Regions from separate parts of the Halomonas sp. BLK-85 genome, predicted to be linked through region 1. Evidence: predicted binding sites of a transcription regulator. Region 1 holds the regulator's gene; the other holds the start of a gene.
The links. The regulator FNR, encoded in region 1, switches genes on or off when oxygen is low (the NO sensors DNR and NnrR bind a similar motif). The targets are predictions, from matches to a motif close to TTGATNTANATCAA.
Positions count from the first base shown of each region.

Region 2: LL947_RS06180 (OmpW/AlkL family protein) is a predicted target of FNR. The motif match lies at 8,458-8,471, and genes of this name have one in related genera.

Region 1 covers NZ_CP087731.1:2,600,414-2,610,404, forward strand. Annotated here, with positions in the region: gene LL947_RS11855 (cbb3-type cytochrome oxidase subunit 3) at 1-9, shown strand, start outside; gene ccoP (cytochrome-c oxidase, cbb3-type subunit III) at 6-935, shown strand; gene ccoG (cytochrome c oxidase accessory protein CcoG) at 1,172-2,611, shown strand; gene LL947_RS11870 (FixH family protein) at 2,616-3,140, shown strand; gene LL947_RS11875 (heavy metal translocating P-type ATPase) at 3,140-5,593, shown strand; gene ccoS (cbb3-type cytochrome oxidase assembly protein CcoS) at 5,590-5,826, shown strand; gene LL947_RS11885 (sulfite exporter TauE/SafE family protein) at 5,823-6,518, shown strand; gene hemN (oxygen-independent coproporphyrinogen III oxidase) at 6,686-8,116, shown strand; gene fnr (fumarate/nitrate reduction transcriptional regulator Fnr) at 8,177-8,923, shown strand; gene ttcA (tRNA 2-thiocytidine(32) synthetase TtcA) at 8,927-9,856, opposite strand; gene LL947_RS11905 (DUF294 nucleotidyltransferase-like domain-containing protein) at 9,968-9,991, opposite strand, start outside.
Region 2 covers NZ_CP087731.1:1,382,181-1,392,171, reverse strand. Annotated here, with positions in the region: gene LL947_RS06205 (cation-translocating P-type ATPase) at 1-845, shown strand, start outside; gene hrpB (ATP-dependent helicase HrpB) at 883-3,354, opposite strand; gene LL947_RS06195 (hypothetical protein) at 3,805-4,164, shown strand; gene LL947_RS06190 (AraC family transcriptional regulator) at 4,188-5,015, shown strand; gene putA (bifunctional proline dehydrogenase/L-glutamate gamma-semialdehyde dehydrogenase PutA) at 5,171-8,362, shown strand; gene LL947_RS06180 (OmpW/AlkL family protein) at 8,563-9,201, shown strand; gene LL947_RS06175 (YqcC family protein) at 9,269-9,601, opposite strand; gene LL947_RS06170 (DUF3549 family protein) at 9,915-9,991, shown strand, end outside.

The DNA of each region.
Region 1 (9,991 bases):
AATACATGAATAATCTATGGGGCGATTCCTTGCCTGGCTTCTGGAGCGCCTGGATCATCGTCATTACATTGGGTACGATTGCACTTAGTGCCTGGCTGCTATTTGCTAACCGGCGCACCGACAAACAGCCGGACGCCGACGGCAATGTCGAGACCACCGGCCATGCGGCTGATGGCATCGAAGAGTACGATAACGCACTGCCCAAGTGGTGGTTTCAGCTGTTTGTCGGTACTGTCATCTTTTCACTGGGCTATCTGGTGCTCTACCCGGGCCTGGGTAATTTTGCCGGTGTTCTGGGCTGGTCGCAGGAAGGTCAGTGGGAAGAGGAAGTTGCTCGCGCAGAGGAGCGCTTCACGCCCATCTTTGCCCAGTATCAGGAAGTGCCTATTCCCGAACTGGCGCAGGATGACGATGCCATGCAGGTTGCCGAGCGTATCTACCAGAATAACTGTGCCGTTTGCCATGGCTCTAACGCCAAAGGTGGCTACGGCTTCCCCAACCTGACCGATGACGACTGGCTGTATGGCGGCGAGCCCGATAACATCTTGGCAACACTGAACAACGGGCGAAATGGTCTGATGCCTGCCTGGCAGCAGCTGGGGGAAGACAACATCGAGAACCTGACCCAGTACGTTCTGTCGCTGTCTGACCTTGAGCATGACGCTGAACGGGCCGAACAGGGTGAAAGCACCTTCATGTCAGTGTGTGCTGCCTGCCACACCCCTCAGGGTACGGGTAACACCGGTCTGGGTGCGCCCAATCTGACCAACGATATATGGCTGTACCTGGCGCAGGGCCAGACGGTTGCTGATTCCATTCGCCAGACGCTGCGCAATGGACGTAACGGCCACATGCCGTCACAGACAGCCTACATTGGTGAAGAACGCGTTCACCTGGTAGCCGCTTATGTCTACAGCCTCAGGGATAGCAATTGATTGCTATATCTGAACTTTAAGCTGTTGATATTGAAGGGTGCGGCTTGAAGCCGCACCCTTTTTTGACCGCGCCTGGATTAGACTGTCAGGTGAATAGCGAGTAGTGAGTCGTGAATAGTGAGTCGTGAATAGTGAGTAGTGAGTCAGATCGCGTCTGACGGTGGCTAAACCCCAGACACGTTCCGCCATTTTTAGGCGGCTGCCAGTCTCCCGCCTCTTCGAGCAGTAAAGTTGCCATGGAAAAGATACCCAGCAAAGACGTAACCCCTCGGCAAGCCGATCATCAGGCTGCCCAAGGTGAAGCCGTTACCCAGGAGATGTACGCGCAACGAAAACATATCTATGTGCGTGAAATAAAAGGCTTCTTCCAGAAACTCAGACGCAGCGCCAACTGGGGGCTGATGCTGGCGTTCTTCCTGTTACCCTGGATCAATATCGGCGACAGACCGGCCATCTGGTTCGATTTGCCCAGCCGGGAATTTCATATCTTTTTTGGTACCTTTTACCCGCAGGAATTTGTCCTGCTTTCATGGTTATTGATTATCTGCGCCTTTGGGCTATTTTTTATTACCGTGTTCGCCGGGCGCGTCTGGTGTGGCTATACCTGCCCCCAGAGCGTCTGGACATTTCTGTTCATCTGGCTGGAACATCGCATCGAAGGGCCGCGTAACAAGCGTATCAAGCTGGACAATCAGCCGCTGACGGGAGAAAAGCTGCGCCGCAAGACCTTCAAGCATGTCATCTGGCTTCTGATTGCCTTTGCGACGGGCGCCACCTTTGTGGGTTACTTCACCCCTATCCGTGACCTGATGCCTGATCTGGCAACATTACAGGCCCACGGCTGGTCGTATTTCTGGGTAGGTTTCTTTACGGTCTTTACCTATCTCAATGCTGGCTGGCTGCGCGAGCAGGTGTGCATCTACATGTGCCCTTATGCACGCTTTCAGTCCGTGATGTTTGACCGTGATACACTGATTGTTTCCTATGATGAGAATCGGGGCGAACCACGCGGACGGCGTAAGCGTAGCCTCAGTCATGAAGAGGCCAGAGCAGAAGGTCACGGCGACTGCATCGACTGCGACCTGTGCGTACAGGTTTGCCCGACGGGTATCGATATCCGCGATGGTTTACAGTATGAGTGCATTTCCTGCGCTGCCTGCATTGACGCCTGCGACAGCGTCATGGACAAAATGGGCTATCCACGTGGTCTGATTCGCTACACCACAGAGAATGCCCTGGAAGGCAAGCCTACCCACATTCTGCGCCCGCGCCTGATCGGCTACCTGGCGGCCCTGCTGGTGATGGTAAGTGCCTTTGCCTGGGCAGTGAATGATCGCATGCCGCTCAATTTCGAAGCTGAGCGCGAGCGCAACGATCTTTATCAGGTGACCCGCGACGGCCAGATTAGTAATGTCTACAACCTGATGGTGCGCAACCTTGACCAGCGCGACCATACCTACCAGCTAAGCGCTTCCGGCCTGGATGGGCTAACGCTTGACCAGCACAACATCAGTGTTCCTGCAGGCGAGTCACGCTCAGAGGTGGTGACTGTCACCGTCGATGGTGACGCCATTCAACAGCCCAGCCATGACATCGTGCTAACGATCGAATCCGAGCGGGATGACAGCATCCGATTGGACCGGGACACACGCTTTATTGGCGAACTCAGGAGATAGTGCAATGTCATCCACTCCGGTGACACCGTGGTACAAGCAGTTCTGGCCGTGGTTTCTTCTCGGCCTGCTGTTCTCGTCAATCATTGTCAGCACCACCTTTGCCGTCGTGTCGATCAAAAGCTTCGACGGCATGGTGGTTCAGGAGGATTACTACGAGCACGGCAAGGCCATCAACGTGGTCATTGCCAAACAGGAGCGTGCCCGCGAGCTCAATCTGGTGGCGGATATGCGCCTCGATCCGCTGACCAGCGATATCGTGGTGGATCTCAGCGGTGATGTCCGGCCGGACGAGCTTTACCTGAGCCTGGTCTTCCCCACTCAAAATGACCGCGACCAGACCTTTGTGCTTGAACATGTCCGCAATGGCCGCTACATCACACAAGGCCCGGACAATCTGCGCCATCGCTGGTATTTGCAGATTCAACCCGAACGTCAACAGGATGACGCCGAATGGCGGCTGATTGGCGAAGCCACCTTCCCGACTGAAGACAGTATTGAGCTGCGTCCTGGCGGTCGCTCGGAGAGCTGATGGCCGACACCTGTTACCACTGTGGCAACCCGGTGCCCGACGGGGCACCCTGGTGTATCGAGATTGACGACACTTCCCACCCTCTCTGCTGCCCTGGCTGTGAAGCCGTCGCCCATGCCATCATCGAGGGTGGCCTGGAAAGCTACTACCGCTACCGCACCGAACTCCCCGAACGGCCGGACGATCGTCAGACGGCCAATGCGGATACCTGGCAGGTATTCGATGACCCTGGCCTGCAGGCCAAGTTCGTTCATCCTGACGGCGATGAAGGCCAGGTACGCGCCACGCTGGCGGTTGACGGGATCACCTGTGCCGCCTGTGCCTGGCTGATTGAACACCGCCTCAACGCCTTGGAAGGGGTTACCAGCAGCGCTGTCAACCTGACTCACCACCGCGTACGCATCAGCTGGAACCCGGACATCATCCAGCTTTCCCGGCTGCTGGCTGAACTGGCAGCGATTGGCTATACCGCCCAGCCCTACGAGCCGGACCAGGCCCAGTTACGTCTGCAGAAAGAAGAGCGCATGAACGTGCGCCGCCTGATCATTGCGGCCGTTGGCATGATGCAGGTGATGATGTTTTCCATTCCGATCTATGTTGCCGGTGCCGACGGCATGTCGGAAGATTTTTACGTGCTGTTTCATTGGCTGTCCTTTGCCCTGGCCACTCCGGTGGTATTTTTCTCCGCTCAGCCTTTTTTCAAGAATGCCCTGCGTGATCTGCGCACCGGCGTACTGGGCATGGATGTGCCGGTATCCTTGGCGATTGGCTGCGCCTATGCGGCCAGCGCCTACGCGGTCATCTTCGATGTTGGCGAGGTATATTTTGACTCGGTTGCCATGTTTACCTTCTTTTTGCTGTTCAGCCGCTACATCGAGGCCCGCGCCCGGCGCCGTAACGGCCAGAGCGGCAATGCGCTAAGCAGCGTATTACCCGTATCCGCTACACGCCTGGAAGCGGACGGCAGCGAGCGCATTCTACCCGCCAGCGAACTGCGCGAAGGTGACCGGGTACTGATCAAACCCGGCCATGGCGTGCCGGCCGACGGTATTATTGAAGAAGGCGACTCCAGCCTGGATGAATCCATGCTGACCGGTGAATACCTGCCGGTAACCCGCCAGACAGGCGAACGCATTGTCGGCGGCAGCCAGAACATGGAAAACCCCTTGATCATGCGCGTCACTCACGCCGGCAACGATGCCCGTGTGGCCAGTATTGTCGACCTGACCGACCGCGCCTTTGCCAGCCGTCCACGCCTGGCCCAGATGGCCGCCCGTATGGCACATCTGTTTGTTCTTCGCCTGCTGGTGGTCACCGTCTGCGTCACCGCCGTCTGGTGGTGGATCGACCCCACACGGGTACTCTGGGTGATGCTGTCCGTGCTGGTGGTTACCTGCCCATGCGCCCTGGCCCTGGCCACGCCCACCGCCCTGACCGCCGGGCACGGCCAACTGCGTCAACGTGGCGTGCTGATTACCCGTGCGGATGCCCTCGAGTCGCTCTCCAGTGCCACCCGGGTGATTTTTGACAAGACCGGCACCCTGACCCGCGGCGAGATGCAGCTGACCGAGACGCGCCTGTGCAGCAGCGATCTGGATGCTGAGCGCGCCAGAGCGATTGCCGCTGCTCTGGAGTCACGCTCCGAACACCCGATTGCGCGCGCGTTTCGCCCTTACCGGAATGCGACCCTGCAGGCGACTGGTCTGCGCAGCCTCACCGGCCAGGGGCTTGAAGGCGCCATTGAGGGCGCGCTATGGCGGCTGGGCAAGCCCGCCTTTGCCTGCCAGGAGGCCACGCCAATCGCTCCCGGCCCGGGCCAATGGCTGTTGCTCAGCGAAAACGCTATGCCCAGAGCCTGGTTCCGCCTGTATGACGGCGTGCGCGATGATGCCGGGGAGACCATTGCCGCCCTGAAAGCCAACGGTATTGCCGTCGAGCTACTATCCGGCGACACGACCGCAACGGTCAAGGAGCTTGCCGAACAGCTTGGCATCGCGTCCTGGCAGGCCGGCGCCAGCCCGGAAGGCAAGCTTGCTCACCTTCAGGCCTTGCAGGAAAAAGGCGAATGCGTCGTCATGGTGGGCGACGGCATCAATGATGTTCCGGTGCTGGCCGGCGCGGATGTGGCCATTGCCATGAACGGCGCGACCGACCTGGCTCGCACTCGCGCGGATGCGGTGCTGCTTAATCCGCGCCTGTTGCGCATTGCCGATGCCGTTGACATCTCGCGGGCGACCCGGCGTATCATGCGCCAGAACATGATCTGGTCAGTGTGTTACAACTTTACGGCCCTGCCGCTGGCCGCCCTTGGATGGGTGCCGCCCTGGCTGGCAGCGCTGGGCATGTCATTCAGCTCGCTGATAGTGGTGGGCAATGCGCTGCGCCTGAGCCGCTGGAAAAGCCGCCGGCCAACGCCTGCTGTAACCCCTACTCCCAAACCGGTATCCGCATGACCATTCTCTATCTGCTTATCCCACTGTCGCTTATTCTTCTCGGGCTGGCCGTCTGGGCATTTTTCTGGGCGGTCAAGCATGAACAGTTTGACGACCTTGAGGGCCCGGCCCACCGCATCCTGTTTGATGAGGATGAGAACGACCTGTCTCAGGAAGAACGCCAGCGCCGCCAGCAGGCACGCGAGAAAAAAAGCGCCAGCCGCAAGCCACCCAACGACAGTGAACAACCATGAACCCGACAGGCTTTGACCTGCCCCCCATGCTGGCAGCCTTCATTTTTGGCTTGATGGGAGGCGCTCACTGCATTGGCATGTGTGGCGGTATCATGAGCGCCCTGACCTTTGCCGTTCCTCCCAGCATGCGCCAGCCGGCTCGCCTGGGCGGGCTTTTATTAAGCTACAACCTGGGCCGCATTCTGAGCTACATGATCGCCGGTGCCAGCGTGGCAGCGCTGGGCACCCTGCTTTCGCTGTCTCCCAGTGCCGGCATGGCGCTACAGGCCTTTGCCGCTGTCATGCTGATCCTGATGGCGCTATATATCGCCAACTGGTGGAAGGGCCTGCTCAAGGTGGAGGCCGTCGGGCGGCGCGTATGGAAACATATTGAACCTTTTGGACGGCGCTTGATGCCGGTGGTCAAACTCCCCCAGGCCTTTGCTCTGGGCGCCGTATGGGGCTGGCTACCCTGCGGCCTGGTCTATTCCATGCTGGCCTGGAGCCTGGCGATTGCCGACCCGCTGGAAGGAGCCTTGCTGATGGGCGCCTTTGGCCTGGGCACCCTGCCCGCCCTGCTGGCGACCGGGATTGCCGCACGACAGCTGAGCGGGCTGATTCGTCATCCCACTACGCGCAGTATCGCCGCCCTTAGCATCATCGCGTTTGCGCTGTGGCAGCTTTATGACCTGGCGGTATCCCATAGCTACTGAACGCCCGGGTCATACAACCGACAGGGGCCTCCACCTTGCCTTGGCTGACCCGCCCTTACCGGCTTTCCAACGACACGCGTGCTTCCTTGACGCAGCTCAATTCTTACCGGACTCACCAGGAGTAGGATGGGGTTTAATCCCTGTTTTCCTGGTAATGGAGTTTCGTCATGGCCGTTCACGCTCTCGCTGCTACCTCAACCGCTGACAGAGCGGCAACGCCCACTAACCCGGGCTGGGATGAAGCGCTCTTGCGCCGCTACGATAAAAGCGGACCGCGCTATACTTCCTACCCCACGGCGCTGTCGTTTCACGATCAGTTTGGCGCCGATGATTTCACCGCCGCGCTGGAACGCAGCAACGCCACTCGAAAGCCGCTGTCGCTTTATGTACACGTGCCTTTTTGCCGCAAGATCTGCTTCTATTGCGCCTGCAACAAGATTGCTACCAAGAACACCGCGCTGGCCGAGCCTTACCTGTCACGCCTGGACCGGGAGATGGTGCTAACCTCGCAGCACCTGGATACCACCCGCAACGTTGAACAGCTGCACTGGGGCGGCGGTACGCCCACATTTCTGACCCTGAGCCAGATGAGCGACGTCATTGATCGTCTGGATGCGCGCTTTGGCCTGTCATCCTCGCCAAGCCGCGACTACGCCATCGAGATCGACCCCCGCGAGGCGGATGTATTCACCCTGCGCCACCTGCAATCACTCGGCTTCAACCGCATCAGCCTGGGCGTGCAGGACCTTGATCCTGTGGTACAGAAAGCCATCAACCGCGTCCAGCCTCGCGTGCTGACGGAAACCCTGATGGAGGAAGCCCACCGCCTTGGCTTTCGCTCGCTGAACCTTGATCTCATCTACGGCCTGCCACATCAGAGCCAGGCGGGGTTTGCCGATACCCTGCGCCAGGTGATAGATCTTAACCCGGCACGCCTATCGGTATTCAATTATGCCCACATGCCTCAACGCTTTGCACCGCAGCGGCGCATCAATGAAAGTGACCTGCCAAGCGCCGAAGAGAAGCTGGATATCCTGCATACCACCATTGATATGCTGACCAGCGCAGGCTATGTGCATATCGGTATGGATCACTTTGCCCGCCCCGATGACAGCCTGGCCGTGGCGCAACGTGAAGGCAGCCTGCAGCGCAACTTCCAGGGTTATTCAAGCCATGCCCAGTGTGACCTGGTAGGTCTGGGCGTATCAGCCATTTCGCGGGTCAATGATGTCTACGCCCAGAACCCGACGGACCTGGCAAGCTATGAGCAAGCGCTGGACAGTGGCCAGCTGGCCACGGTCAAGGGTTTACGCCTGAACACCGATGACCTGATTCGCCGGGACGTGATCGAACGCCTGATGTGCGATATGCAGATCGACCTGGCCGAGGTGAGCAAACGCTGGAACATTGATGCGCCGCGTTACTTTGCTACTACCCTGGCGCGTCTACAGGGCCCGCTGCACGATGGCCTGATGGAACAGGAAGGCGACCTGCTTCGCGCCACACCCATCGGTCGGTTGCTGATCCGTCACCTGGCCATGGCCTTTGACGCACATCTACCCGACGATACCACTCAGCGATATTCGCGGATTGTTTAGGCTTGTCGGCATGGGCTCTTGCTTTCATAATGAAAGCGCTATCTTTCCAAGGAGGAGCCCATGCCGGAACCCATGACCCGTCGGCGAGCCCGGCTCAATGAGGCGCGCTGCCAGACATGCAGTCTCAGCTCGCTATGCCTGCCCCTGGCCCTTGAGCTGGATGACATGAGCCAGTTTGATGCCATCATCCGTCGGCGTGCGCCGTTGAAAAAAGGCGAGCCCCTGTTTCGTCAGGGAGACCGCTTCACCAGCGTGTTTGCCGTGCGTTCCGGCAGCCTTAAACAGCTGACCACCGAAGGTGGCGGCACCGACCAGCTGACCAATTTCTATCTGCCCAGCGAACTGGCCGGGCTGGACGGGATTGATGAACAGCACTATCCGGGCAGCGTGGTCGCGCTGGAAACCACCACGGTCTGCGAGATCCCTTTTGACCGCCTGGAGTTGCTCGCGGCCGAATTGCCGGAATTGCGAGGTCAGCTGTACCGCAGCATGAGCAAGGAGCTGCGCGATGACCGGCGCATGATGCGACTGCTCTCGCGCAAGACCGCCGATCAGCGCCTGGCGACGTTCCTGATCACGCTGTCCGAGCGCTTCCGGCGCCGTGGCTATTCCCCCTACAGCTTCCGGCTTTCCATGTCTCGGGCAGATATCGGCAATTACCTGGGGCTTGCGGTGGAAACCGTCAGTCGCATACTCAGCCGTTTCCAGAACCAGGGGGTCGTCGCCGTTTCCGGCCGGGAAGTGAACATTCTCGATATGCCGCTGCTGCTGACCCTGGCCGAAGAAGACATCGAAGACGCCGGATAACCCTCAGGAACCGACCTCAAACGCCTGGATACGGTCGGCCATCAGGTCGGCCTGCTTGGCTTCAAGACCGGCAAAATCAAACAGTTGACGATCCGCCAGTTGGGACGGGGCAACATTGGTTACCGCCCTGAACATGCTTTCCAGCCGCCCGGGGTGCTTTTTATTCCACTCTGCCAGCATTTCCTTGACCACCTGGCGCTGCAGGTTGGGCTGCGAGCCACACAGATTGCAGGGAATGATCGGAAAGGCCATCTGACTGGCAAACTCGGCAATGTCCGCTTCCTTGCAGTAAGCAAGAGGGCGAATAACGATATTCTTGCCATCATCTGATAACAGCTTGGGTGGCATGGCTTTCAGGCTGCCACCAAAGAACATGTTAAGAAACAGGGTTTCCAGAATGTCTTCCCGATGATGCCCCAACGCCACCTTGTTGGCGCCAATCTGTTCGGCAAAGCCATACAGGGAACCGCGCCTCAGCCTCGAGCAAAGCGAACAGGTGGTCTTGCCTTCCGGGGTTTTCTCCTTGACCACCGAGTAGGTATCACGCTCCAGGATATGATAGTCCACCCCGAGTTTTTCCAGATATTCGGGCAGGACATGTTCAGGAAAACCCGGCTGCTTCTGATCCAGATTGACCGCGACCAGAGAAAAACTCACCGGCGCGTTACGCTGAAGGTTGCGCAGGATCTCCAGCATCGTGTAGCTGTCCTTACCGCCGGAAAGGCACACCATTACCTTGTCACCTTCCTCGATCATGCGGTAATCAATAATGGCATGACCGACACAGCGACGCAGACGCTTTTGCAGCTTGTCGAATTGGCGTTTCTGTCGCGCCTGCTCAGCGCTATGACGCGACGCTGTTTCGCTCGGAACAGGGTCGACTCGGTCAGCAGCGGCATTGACCGCTTGCGGTGAAGACATCATGGTTGGCATAGACAGGGCCCGGACAGTCGTGCTGCAGCATAAAATATTCAACGGCTATTTCAGGCCGCGTATTCTAGCAGCTATTCTGCTCATTGCCGACGGCCTGGAATGCCCCTTTCATCATGAATATTCAAGGTGATAACG
Region 2 (9,991 bases), 1.2 Mb from region 1:
AACTGCGCCTGGTCCAAGCCATGCAGTCGCGTGGGGGCGTGTGCTCAATGACCGGTGACGGCGTTAACGACGGCCCCGCCCTGAAGCGTGCGGATGTCGGGGTTGCCATGGGTATTCAAGGCACGGAAGCCGCCAAGGACGCGGCAGAAATGGTATTGGCGGACGACAACTTCGCCACCATTGTCAGCGCTGTTGAAGAAGGCCGAAAAGTTTACGACAACATCCGTAAAACCATTACGTTTATTCTACCTACCAATGGTGCTCAGGGCCTGGCCATCATGTTGGCGGTGCTGTTCGGCTCAATGTTGCCGGTAACCCCATTACAGGCACTCTGGGTGAATATGGTGGTTGCCGTTACCCTCGGCCTGGCGCTGGCCTTTGAAAAAGGTGAACAGGACCTCATGTTGCGCAAACCACGTGATCCTAAGGCGCCCTTGCTGGATTTCTTCCTGCTGTGGCGGGTGGTCTTTGTCTCACTGCTATTGTTGATTGGCGTCTTTGGTATCTTTGCCTGGATCCAGCAACAAGGAGGCAGTGATGAGCTTGCCCGTGCCGGGGCCGTCAATATGCTGGTGACCGGCAGTGCCGCCTATCTGATTAACAGCCGCTTCCTGCTCAACAGCACTCTGTCCATAAACGGTATTTTCGGTAGCCGCCCGGTATGGATTGCTATCGCCTTGATCATGATTTTGCAGATGGCGTTTACCTACCTGCCCTTCATGCAGCTTATTTTTGGCAGCGATAGTCTGGCGTTAAGCCATTGGCTGGCCATTGTGGCCGTCAGCGGACTGATTTACCTGGCCGTGGAAATGGAGAAACGCATCTGGCGCCATCGTAAAGGCTAGGGCCTCTGTCGCGGCCGTGATGAAACGCCAACAGGCCTTAATCCTGACGGCGCTTGGTGAATGAAGTGGGGGCAGCCGTCAGCGGATTTTCGGGCCAGGGATGCTTGGGGTAGCGCCCTCTCATCTCCTTGCGCACCTCGGCATAGCCGTTTTGCCAAAAGTGCGCAAGATCCTGTGTGACCTGTAGCGGACGACCTGCGGGTGAAAGCAGATGCACCAGCACCTTGACTCTGTTGTTTACCAGCCGGGGCGTTGTCTGCCAACCAAACAGCGCCTGCAGCTTGGCCGCCATCACGGGTGGCTGCCCATCCCGACAGGGCCGATAGTCCAACGTCAGACATCGGCCTGCCGGCACCTTCAAATCCACCGGCGCTTGGCCATCCAGCCGCTTGCGCGCCTGGAAGCTCAGGGTTTCAAGCAATATATTCCCAATCGGCAGTTGATCCACTGCGCTCAGACGCTGCAGATCATTGAAGTATGGCACCAGCCAATCTTCCAGTGTCTCCAGCAGGCTATCATCTGACCAGTCTGGCCAATCGAACTCAGGATCATACTCCCTGAGCAAATGCATACGCCCCTGCAACTGCCGAAACGTCTCACATCTTGAGAGGTAGCCACGCCGCTGAATTGCTGCAACCAGAGCTTCATCTACCAGCGCTTTTGACAAGCGGTTGCGTGAGGAACGACTGACCAACTCAATGGCTCCCAGGGCCTGAACCTCACGAGCGATCAGCTTACCCTCCTGTTCAGACCAGTAAACCTGTGGCTGCCATTGCGTCATCTCAGGGAACAGGGACGTCATCACAGCCTTCTCTACCCTCACTGCAGAGCCGATAAGCTGGCGACCCTGGTGCGCATACCACTCGATGACCAACAGCCAGTCTTGATGGGCCTCGGGGCTATCCAGAGGCATGTCAGCAATGATGCCGTTGGCAAGCTGGAACCGCCCAGGGGCGAGTTGGTGCGCGATGCGCTCCGGATAGGCCAATGTCAATAAAGCCCCCAGAGGCGCCAGTGACTCTGCATGTTGAATGGTAAGTTCGACGCCGGCGATACGTGCCAAACGTTGTGCCTCGAGATGCCAGGCAGTCCGTTGTTTGATTGGCGCTGTCAGCGCTTGCGCCAGCATGTGCTCAGGGTGTGGCCCCAATCGCTCGCCACTTTGCAATAACGCTGCCAACAGACACGCCAGCGGCGTGGCATTAAAGCGTGAAGCGCCTTCAAGCATGACGGCCAGGCGAGGCGGCAACGGCCAGCGACCACATCGCTGGCCAAGCGTCGTCAATCGGTAGCGATGATCCAGCACTCCTAACTTAAGCAATAGCTGCTGGCCGCTTCGCCAGGCGCCCTGCGGTGGCGGTGTCATCCAGGTCAGCAGCCAAGGGTCACTCACCCCCCAACGAGCCAGCTCAAACACCAGGCCTGCCAGATCAGCCTGCTGTATTTCTGGCTCGCGATGGGCAGGCAAAGGCTGCTCCTTGGCCCATAGCCGATAGCAGGTTCCTGGCCCTTGCCGCCCCGCCCGGCCACGCCGTTGATCGGCGCTGGCACGGTTGACACGCCGGGTTTCAAGTCGCCCTGCACCGCTGCGCTGCTGGCAAACAGGCACGCGCTCAAGTCCCGCATCAATTACACAATTCACACCTTGTATTGTCACGCTCGATTCAACAATGGCTGTAGCCAGAATCACTTTGCGATGTCCATGTTCCCTGGTTAACGCCTCACGCTGGTCGCTGAGTGGCATACGACCGTGCAAACAGGTAACGCGGACATCAAGGTTCTGAGCCCTCAGCCTCCTGGCCGTTTGCTCAATCTCTTTTACCCCCGGCAGGATAACCAGAATATCGCCGAGCGTGTTATCGGCCAGCGCTTCGTCCACGACCTTCCCGCAGTGAACATCAATAGCGGCCTTATCAATGCAGGGACGGTAAGCGGTCGTGACCGGATATTGCCGTCCTGGACACTCGATCAGTGGGGTATTTTGGCCCAGTAGCTGGCGCAGCGCGATAGTATCCAGGGTCGCCGACATCACCAGAAGACGCAGATCCTCCCGAACGCTCTGCTGGATATCCAGCGCCAGCGTCAGCCCCAGATCAGCTTCCAGGCTACGTTCGTGAAACTCATCGAAAATAATACACGCCACCCCTTCCAGAAAAGGGTCTTCCTGAAGCATTCGCGTCAGCACTCCCTGCGTGACCACTTCAAGACGCGTAGACGGGCCACAGCGGGTTTCGCCCCGCATGCGGTAGCCAACGCTAGCTCCCACGCTTTCTTCCAGCTGCTCCGCCATGAAGGTGGCTGCCAGGCGGGCAGCGACTCGACGTGGTTCCAACAACAGTATTTTCTGGCCGTTGACCCAGGGCTGTTGAAGCAGTGCCAATGGCACCCGAGTGGTTTTCCCCGCCCCGGGCTGGGCCATCAAAATAAGACGTGAGGCAGAAGACAAGGCTCTTGTTATATCGTCAAGGTGCTCGTCAACAGGTAGTCTGTTGGCATCATTATCCAGCATGAGAGCTCTCGTAAAATGGGCATCCTGGCGGGAAACTGGCTGATGTCGACAGGCCTTGCTGCGGACAGGCTATTCAACAGTATCCAACGCTGTTCAACGCTTGCCAAACGCCTGGATAAAACAACCATGATAAGCAATAAAGAGCCAGCGGCACAGCCTGAAGGGTGGTCTTGCAGCATTGAACAACCCCCCTCCATAGTCACTAACCCATTATTTTTTAAACAAAAAAAAGCTGCTCAAAGAGCAGCATAAGCAAGGGATCGAAAACATGAAACCAATTAAGGTTACCCGTCAACACTGCTGGCAACTGCCGTCGCCGTGTTGGCTTGCATAATCTCTGACACTGTGTGGCAGGAAAGTTCGCACTTGTTGCAATTTTTCTCCTTTGCCGTCACGAGGGTATACTGAAGTATCAGACAGGATTTATGCTTTTCATTCAGGAGCATCAATATGGCGCTCTATTTGCTTATTTTAGGTGTTTGCGTACTGGTTATCGGTGGCGTTCTGGCCATCTTGCTGACATCTGGTACACCACGTTACAGAACCGAGCCTGAAGACCTGCTGAATCTGTTTGATAAGGCACTGGAAAGTGAGATCAACGAGACAGAATGGAATGCCATTATTGGCTACCCTATTCGCCACAATGAATATTTGGACGGTGTACGTCGCCGTGCTGGACGTTTGATGGATCAACATGGCAGACGCTGGCAGCTTGCTCAGGGTAAATCCTTGCTGGACAAGGAAGGCAAAGCTGAACTCCAGGCCTTACGTGACCACCTTGCCGCTCACACCTCGCTGCATCGTCGATAATTCGCCTGCATGAGGACCTCATCATGCCTAGCAAGATTCGCCAGTTACCCCTGGACGCCGTGACACATCATCATTCTCACGATTTTCATCAGATCGTGATTACCATGTGTGGGACCGCCGAATTTGAAATTGAGGGCCTGGGCGGGCTGATCAACCCCTTTTCGGGATGTATTGTGCCTGCCAACCATGAACATTATTACTCGGGAAATGCCAGAAATCGCCAGTTGATTCTGGACTTGCCAGAAGATGCCCCAGCCCTTTCTGGCGAGCAGCGCGAACTGGTTGCCCTGTTTGACGCACCGCGTTTTTTCTCGCTTGATGACCCGCTACGCCACTATCTTGCTTTTGTTGAAAGCGAGATTAACCACACCGTCAATGATGCCAACGTCTTTCAGCATGATCGCCTGGCAAGCACTTTACTGGGCTCCTTGAAGGCGCGTCTGGGGGAGAACAGCCAGACCCATCACGAACGCTTGGACATGCGCCAGATCAATCGTTATATCCAGCATCACCTTGCTGATGAATTGCGCGTTGCCGACCTGGCAAGACTGGCCTGCCTGAGTGAGACACACTTCTCAGAGCGTTTTCGTCTGCAAACCGGCCTCTCTCCCTGGCAATACGTGCGTAGACAACGCCTCAGCGCTGCGCGACAACTGATCATGCAAAGCCGACTCCCCTTGGCCGATATTGCTGTACAAACCGGTTTTGCCAATCAAAGCACACTCTCCCATGCGTTCAAGCGCAGTTTTGGTATGTCACCCCGTCAGTTGCGCCGGGACTTTTCGGTACCCTCGCCAGCTGTTTCCTCCCATCCACGCAGAACTCTTGCCGGTCACAGCACCCCCTACTAAAGTAGCAAAACAGACCTTTTTACCTTGAAACTGACATGTTTTGCCATGGATTAGACACACAGGCAAAGGCATTGCCCTCTACATTCGATTGTTAACTTTGGGCGCTCAATGCCCTTTCGTCCCTTTCGTTCCTGCTCTGACTTCTGGGGGCTTCAATGCTCAATGCTAAGAAACTGCGCGACCCTGCCATTTGGCAAACAGATCTTGATACGCTGATGACCCGTATAAGCGATCATTATGCTGTTGATGAAGAAAATTTCGTCAATGAACTGATCAAACTGCTCAATGCGGACCGTGATGACTTTGCTCGCATTGAAGCAAACACTGCAGCGCTGGTGCGCGACGTGCGCAAGATGGACACGGCGGTGGATACCATTGATGAGTTGCTCCAGCAGTACAGCCTGGATACGCATGAAGGCCTGATGCTGATGTGCCTGGCAGAAGCCATGCTACGAATTCCTGACAAAGAGACTGCCGACGCCCTGATTGAAGACCGCCTTGGCCCGGCCGACTGGCAGGCACATCTGGGCAAAAGTGAATCCTGGATGGTAAACGCGTCAACCTGGGGATTATTGATGACCGGCCGGGTACTCAATCTGGATCATCCCAAGGAAGGCCGCCCTGCTCACTTTATCAACCGCATGGTTAACCGTCTTGGTGAGCCAGTCATTCGTCGTGCCATGGTGGAAGCCATGAAGGTGATGGGTAAGCAGTTTGTGCTTGGCCGCGATATCGACGAAGCACTCAAGCGCTCCAGGCCGCTGTTCAACAAGGGATACACCTACTCATACGACATGCTGGGCGAAGCGGCGCGCACCCGTGACGATGCCAGGCGCTATTTTGACGACTACGCCAAGGCCATTGAGCAAGTCGGTAAAACCTGCAAGACACTGGGTAACGGGACGCCGGCGCCATCTGTGTCCATCAAGCTTTCTGCCCTGCATCCTCGCTATGAATTTGGCCGTCGTGACCAGGTACTGACCGAGCTGGTCGACACCGTCATCAAGCTGGTGACCAAGGCCCGCAGTCTGAACGTCGCTTTGACCATTGATGCCGAGGAGGTCGATCGCCTGGAACTGTCACTGGAAGTCTTCCGCGCTGTCTATACCAGCGATGCTGCCAAGGGCTGGGGACATTTCGGCCTGGTCGTGCAGGCCTATGCCAAACGTGCTCTACCGGTACTGCATTACATTAATCGACTAGCCGAGCAACAGGGCGACGAGATCCCGCTGCGACTGGTAAAAGGCGCCTATTGGGATACTGAAATCAAGGAATCCCAGCAGCTCGGCGTCGAGGGCTATCCGGTATTCACCCGTAAAGCCGCCACTGATGTGGCCTATCTGGCGTGTGCGCAGTTCTTGTTGTCCAACGACACCCAGGGGCGCATCTTCCCACAATTTGCCACTCATAATGCCCACACGGTCACCACCATTCTTGAACTCGCCAATGCTGACGCCCGCGCCTTTGAATTCCAGCGTCTGCATGGCATGGGGGAAGCTCTGTATGATGCAGCCCTGACCAGAGCCCCTGAAGGCACTTACTGTCGCATCTACGCACCTGTCGGCGCGCATAAGGATCTGCTTCCTTACCTGGTGCGTCGATTGCTGGAAAACGGTGCCAACTCTTCCTTCGTCCATCAACTGGTCGACCCGGACGTACCGGTGGAATCGCTGTGCCAGCATCCGGTAGAAACCTTGCGTCAATATGACTCCCTGGCTAACACACGGATTCCCCTACCTAAGGACATCTTCGGTAATAAGCGCCGCAACTCGCGGGGTGTCAACCTGAATATCCGTAGCCACTTCTACCCGCTGATGGAGAAGATGGAGACGTTCATGGACAAGACCTACCAGGCCAGACCACTATTGGCGTTTGAGGTCACCGACGACAGTGCCAGCACCCATAGCGTGACCAGCCCCTATGATCGCCGCAAAGTGGTTGGCAGCGTACAGTGGACAACCAGCCAACAGGCGACCCAGGCACTGGATGCCGCCTGGTCGGCTTTCCCGCGCTGGGATGCAACGCCAGTGGCAGAACGCGCGGCCATCCTGATTCGCCTGGGCGAACTGATGGAAGACAACATGGCCGAATTGATGACACTGTGTTCACGTGAAGGGGGCAAGCTGCTGACTGACGGTGTGGATGAAATTCGTGAAGCCGTCGACTTCTGCTATTACTACGCCATGCGCGCTGAAGAAGGTTTTACCCAGCCGACGGAGCTACCAGGGCCTACGGGTGAATCCAATCACCTGGTCATGGGCGGACGTGGGGTCTTCGCCGCTATCAGCCCCTGGAATTTCCCGGTCGCCATTTTCTGCGGTCAGGTCGCGGCAGCGGCCGTGGCAGGTAATACCGTGCTGGCCAAACCCGCCGAACAGACATCCATCGTGGCTCATCGTGTCATCGAGTTGCTCTACGAGGCGGGCATGCCCCGTGATGTTGTTCAGCTGCTTCCGGGTGATGGCCCGACCGTGGGGAGTGTGTTGACATCCGATCCGCGTGTGACAGGCGTCGTCTTTACCGGAGGGACCGATACCGCGCAGATCATCAACCGTGCCCTGGCGGCGCGTGAAAATGCACCCTTGCCTGCCTTGATCGCCGAAACCGGGGGTATGAATGCCATGATTGTCGACTCTACTGCCCTGCCCGAGCAGGTGGTGGTCGATGTCATCCAGTCCGCTTTCCAGAGTGCCGGGCAGCGCTGCTCGGCTCTGCGCGTGCTCTATGTGCAGGAGGACGTGGCTGATCGAGTGAGCGGAATCCTCGAAGGGGCCATGCAGGAGCTGCACGTCGGTGATCCACGCCAGCTGGGGACAGATGTTGGCCCGGTCATTGATGAAGATGCCCGCAAGGCCCTGCAGGCACATATTGATACCCTCAAGAGTGAAGGTCGTCTGGTGGCCGAAACGCCCATGGCTGCTGAGCACACTGAGAATGGCACCTATATTGCCCCGGTTGCCTTCAATATTGACAGCATTGACCGCCTGGAGCGGGAGCAGTTTGGCCCCATCCTGCATATTGTGCGCTACAAGGCCAGCCAGCTGGACAAGGTCATTGATGAAATCAATGCTCGAGGCTATGGGTTGACCTTTGGGGTTCACAGCCGCAATGAATCCTTTGCAGCGGATATTGCCCGCCGCATGCGCGTCGGCAACGTCTATATCAACCGCAATATCATTGGTGCCGTTGTCGGGGTTCAGCCCTTCGGCGGCCAGGGGCTTTCCGGCACAGGCCCCAAGGCAGGTGGCCCGCACTACCTGACCCGTTTTGCGACGGAAAAAACCATCACCAACAACACGGCGGCGCTGGGGGGTAATGCCTCACTGCTGGCGCTCGATGACGAATAAGACTGGTCTCATTGACAGGCCTGGCCTGCATATATGTTGAAACAAGCCACCCACCAGGGTGGCTTTTTTTTAATATTATTAAAAACGCAAGAGAATTGCGCTGGATCAATAACTCGCCCTTCACGTGCCGTTAGACTGATGCTAATGAACATGCAGTTATCCAATGATAATCAATCGAGTCACACCAGGAGTTAGTTCCCATGCGCAAGTTTACACTACCAACCCTTTTTGCTGCTGGCCTTGCGGCCGTTGCCGTCACTGCCAGTACCCAGGCCATGGCTTATGGTCAGGGTGATTTCTTCACTCGTTTCGGTGCCGCCAACGTCGACCCTAAAAACGACAACGGCACGCTGGACACAGCCCTTGGCGAACTGGCTGTTGATGTCGATGATGAAACCCAGTTTGCGTTCACCCTCGGGTATCGGTTCCACGACAAACTTGGCGTTGAACTACTGGCCGCACTGCCTTTCGAGCATGACATAGCGCTGACCGGGGGTAATACGGCTTCTACTGAACACTTGCCGCCAACCCTGACCCTTCAATACTATCCGCTCGGCGGCACTGAGGCGCGTGTGCAGCCCTATGTGGGTGCCGGCATCAACTACACCACCTTTGATGATGAGTCGGTTGATATCACAGGCGTTAGCCTGGATCTTGACGATTCCTGGGGCGCGGCCGGCCAGGTCGGCATCGATCTGCTGATTGATGATAACTGGGCACTTAACGCAGCGGCCTGGTACATCGATATCGATACCGATGCCACGGTAGCTGGCGATGATGCAGGCACCGTTAACATTGACCCGCTGGTGGTCATGGGTGGCCTGAGCTACCGTTTCTAAGCCACACCCATAGAAAAGCCCGCCATGGCTATGCCACGGCGGGCTTTTTCGTTTCATGCCTGTGCCTTCAGTTGTGGGTCACCAGGTCATCCACACGCTCAACCGCCTTGATAACGCGCTGCTGCTCATGGTGACCAATGTTTTCCTGCTGCAGATAGACCGCCACCGCCGGGGCCACCTCACATTTTGCAGGCATGTCACCACCGGCATAAGCCAATGCCTGCAGACGCTGAATAAATACAAAGCGTAGCCACTGCGGCAATGACATTGTATCAACGCAAAACGGCTGCTGACTGAGCATTGCCGCGGGATCTGGAGTTGTAACCTGCCACAGCTGTGATGCCCTCAGGGCTTCTTCCAGGTCGCCTAGAGCCTGTGAAAGCTGTTGATGGACCGTCATTTTCCTACCTCTTGTTGTCACTACGATGACATCTTGTCATGCCAGGGTCTATTGTCTCAGTGTGCTCGCTCTTGTACCACTCCCCGAGCGGGTCTGGGTGCGGCTTTCACCCACCGAGAATACACAGAAAACCTGCAAGAGGCTGTGGACAACCTATGGAAGGATGGCGAAACGCCTGCCAACATGGGCGTCTGCATAGAGTGTTTAATTTTTGACCACATCTGCCTGAAGCGCTTTGCCTACTTTTCAAGCGGCTAGCTGACACGCGGCGTATGGCACGGTAAAGTGCTCGCCTGAGATACGGAAGGATGCCATGCAACCGATTACAACACTCAATGACTTTTTTGATCGCAGTGGGGCAGATGTCTTGCTGTTCCACATGGGGCGTAG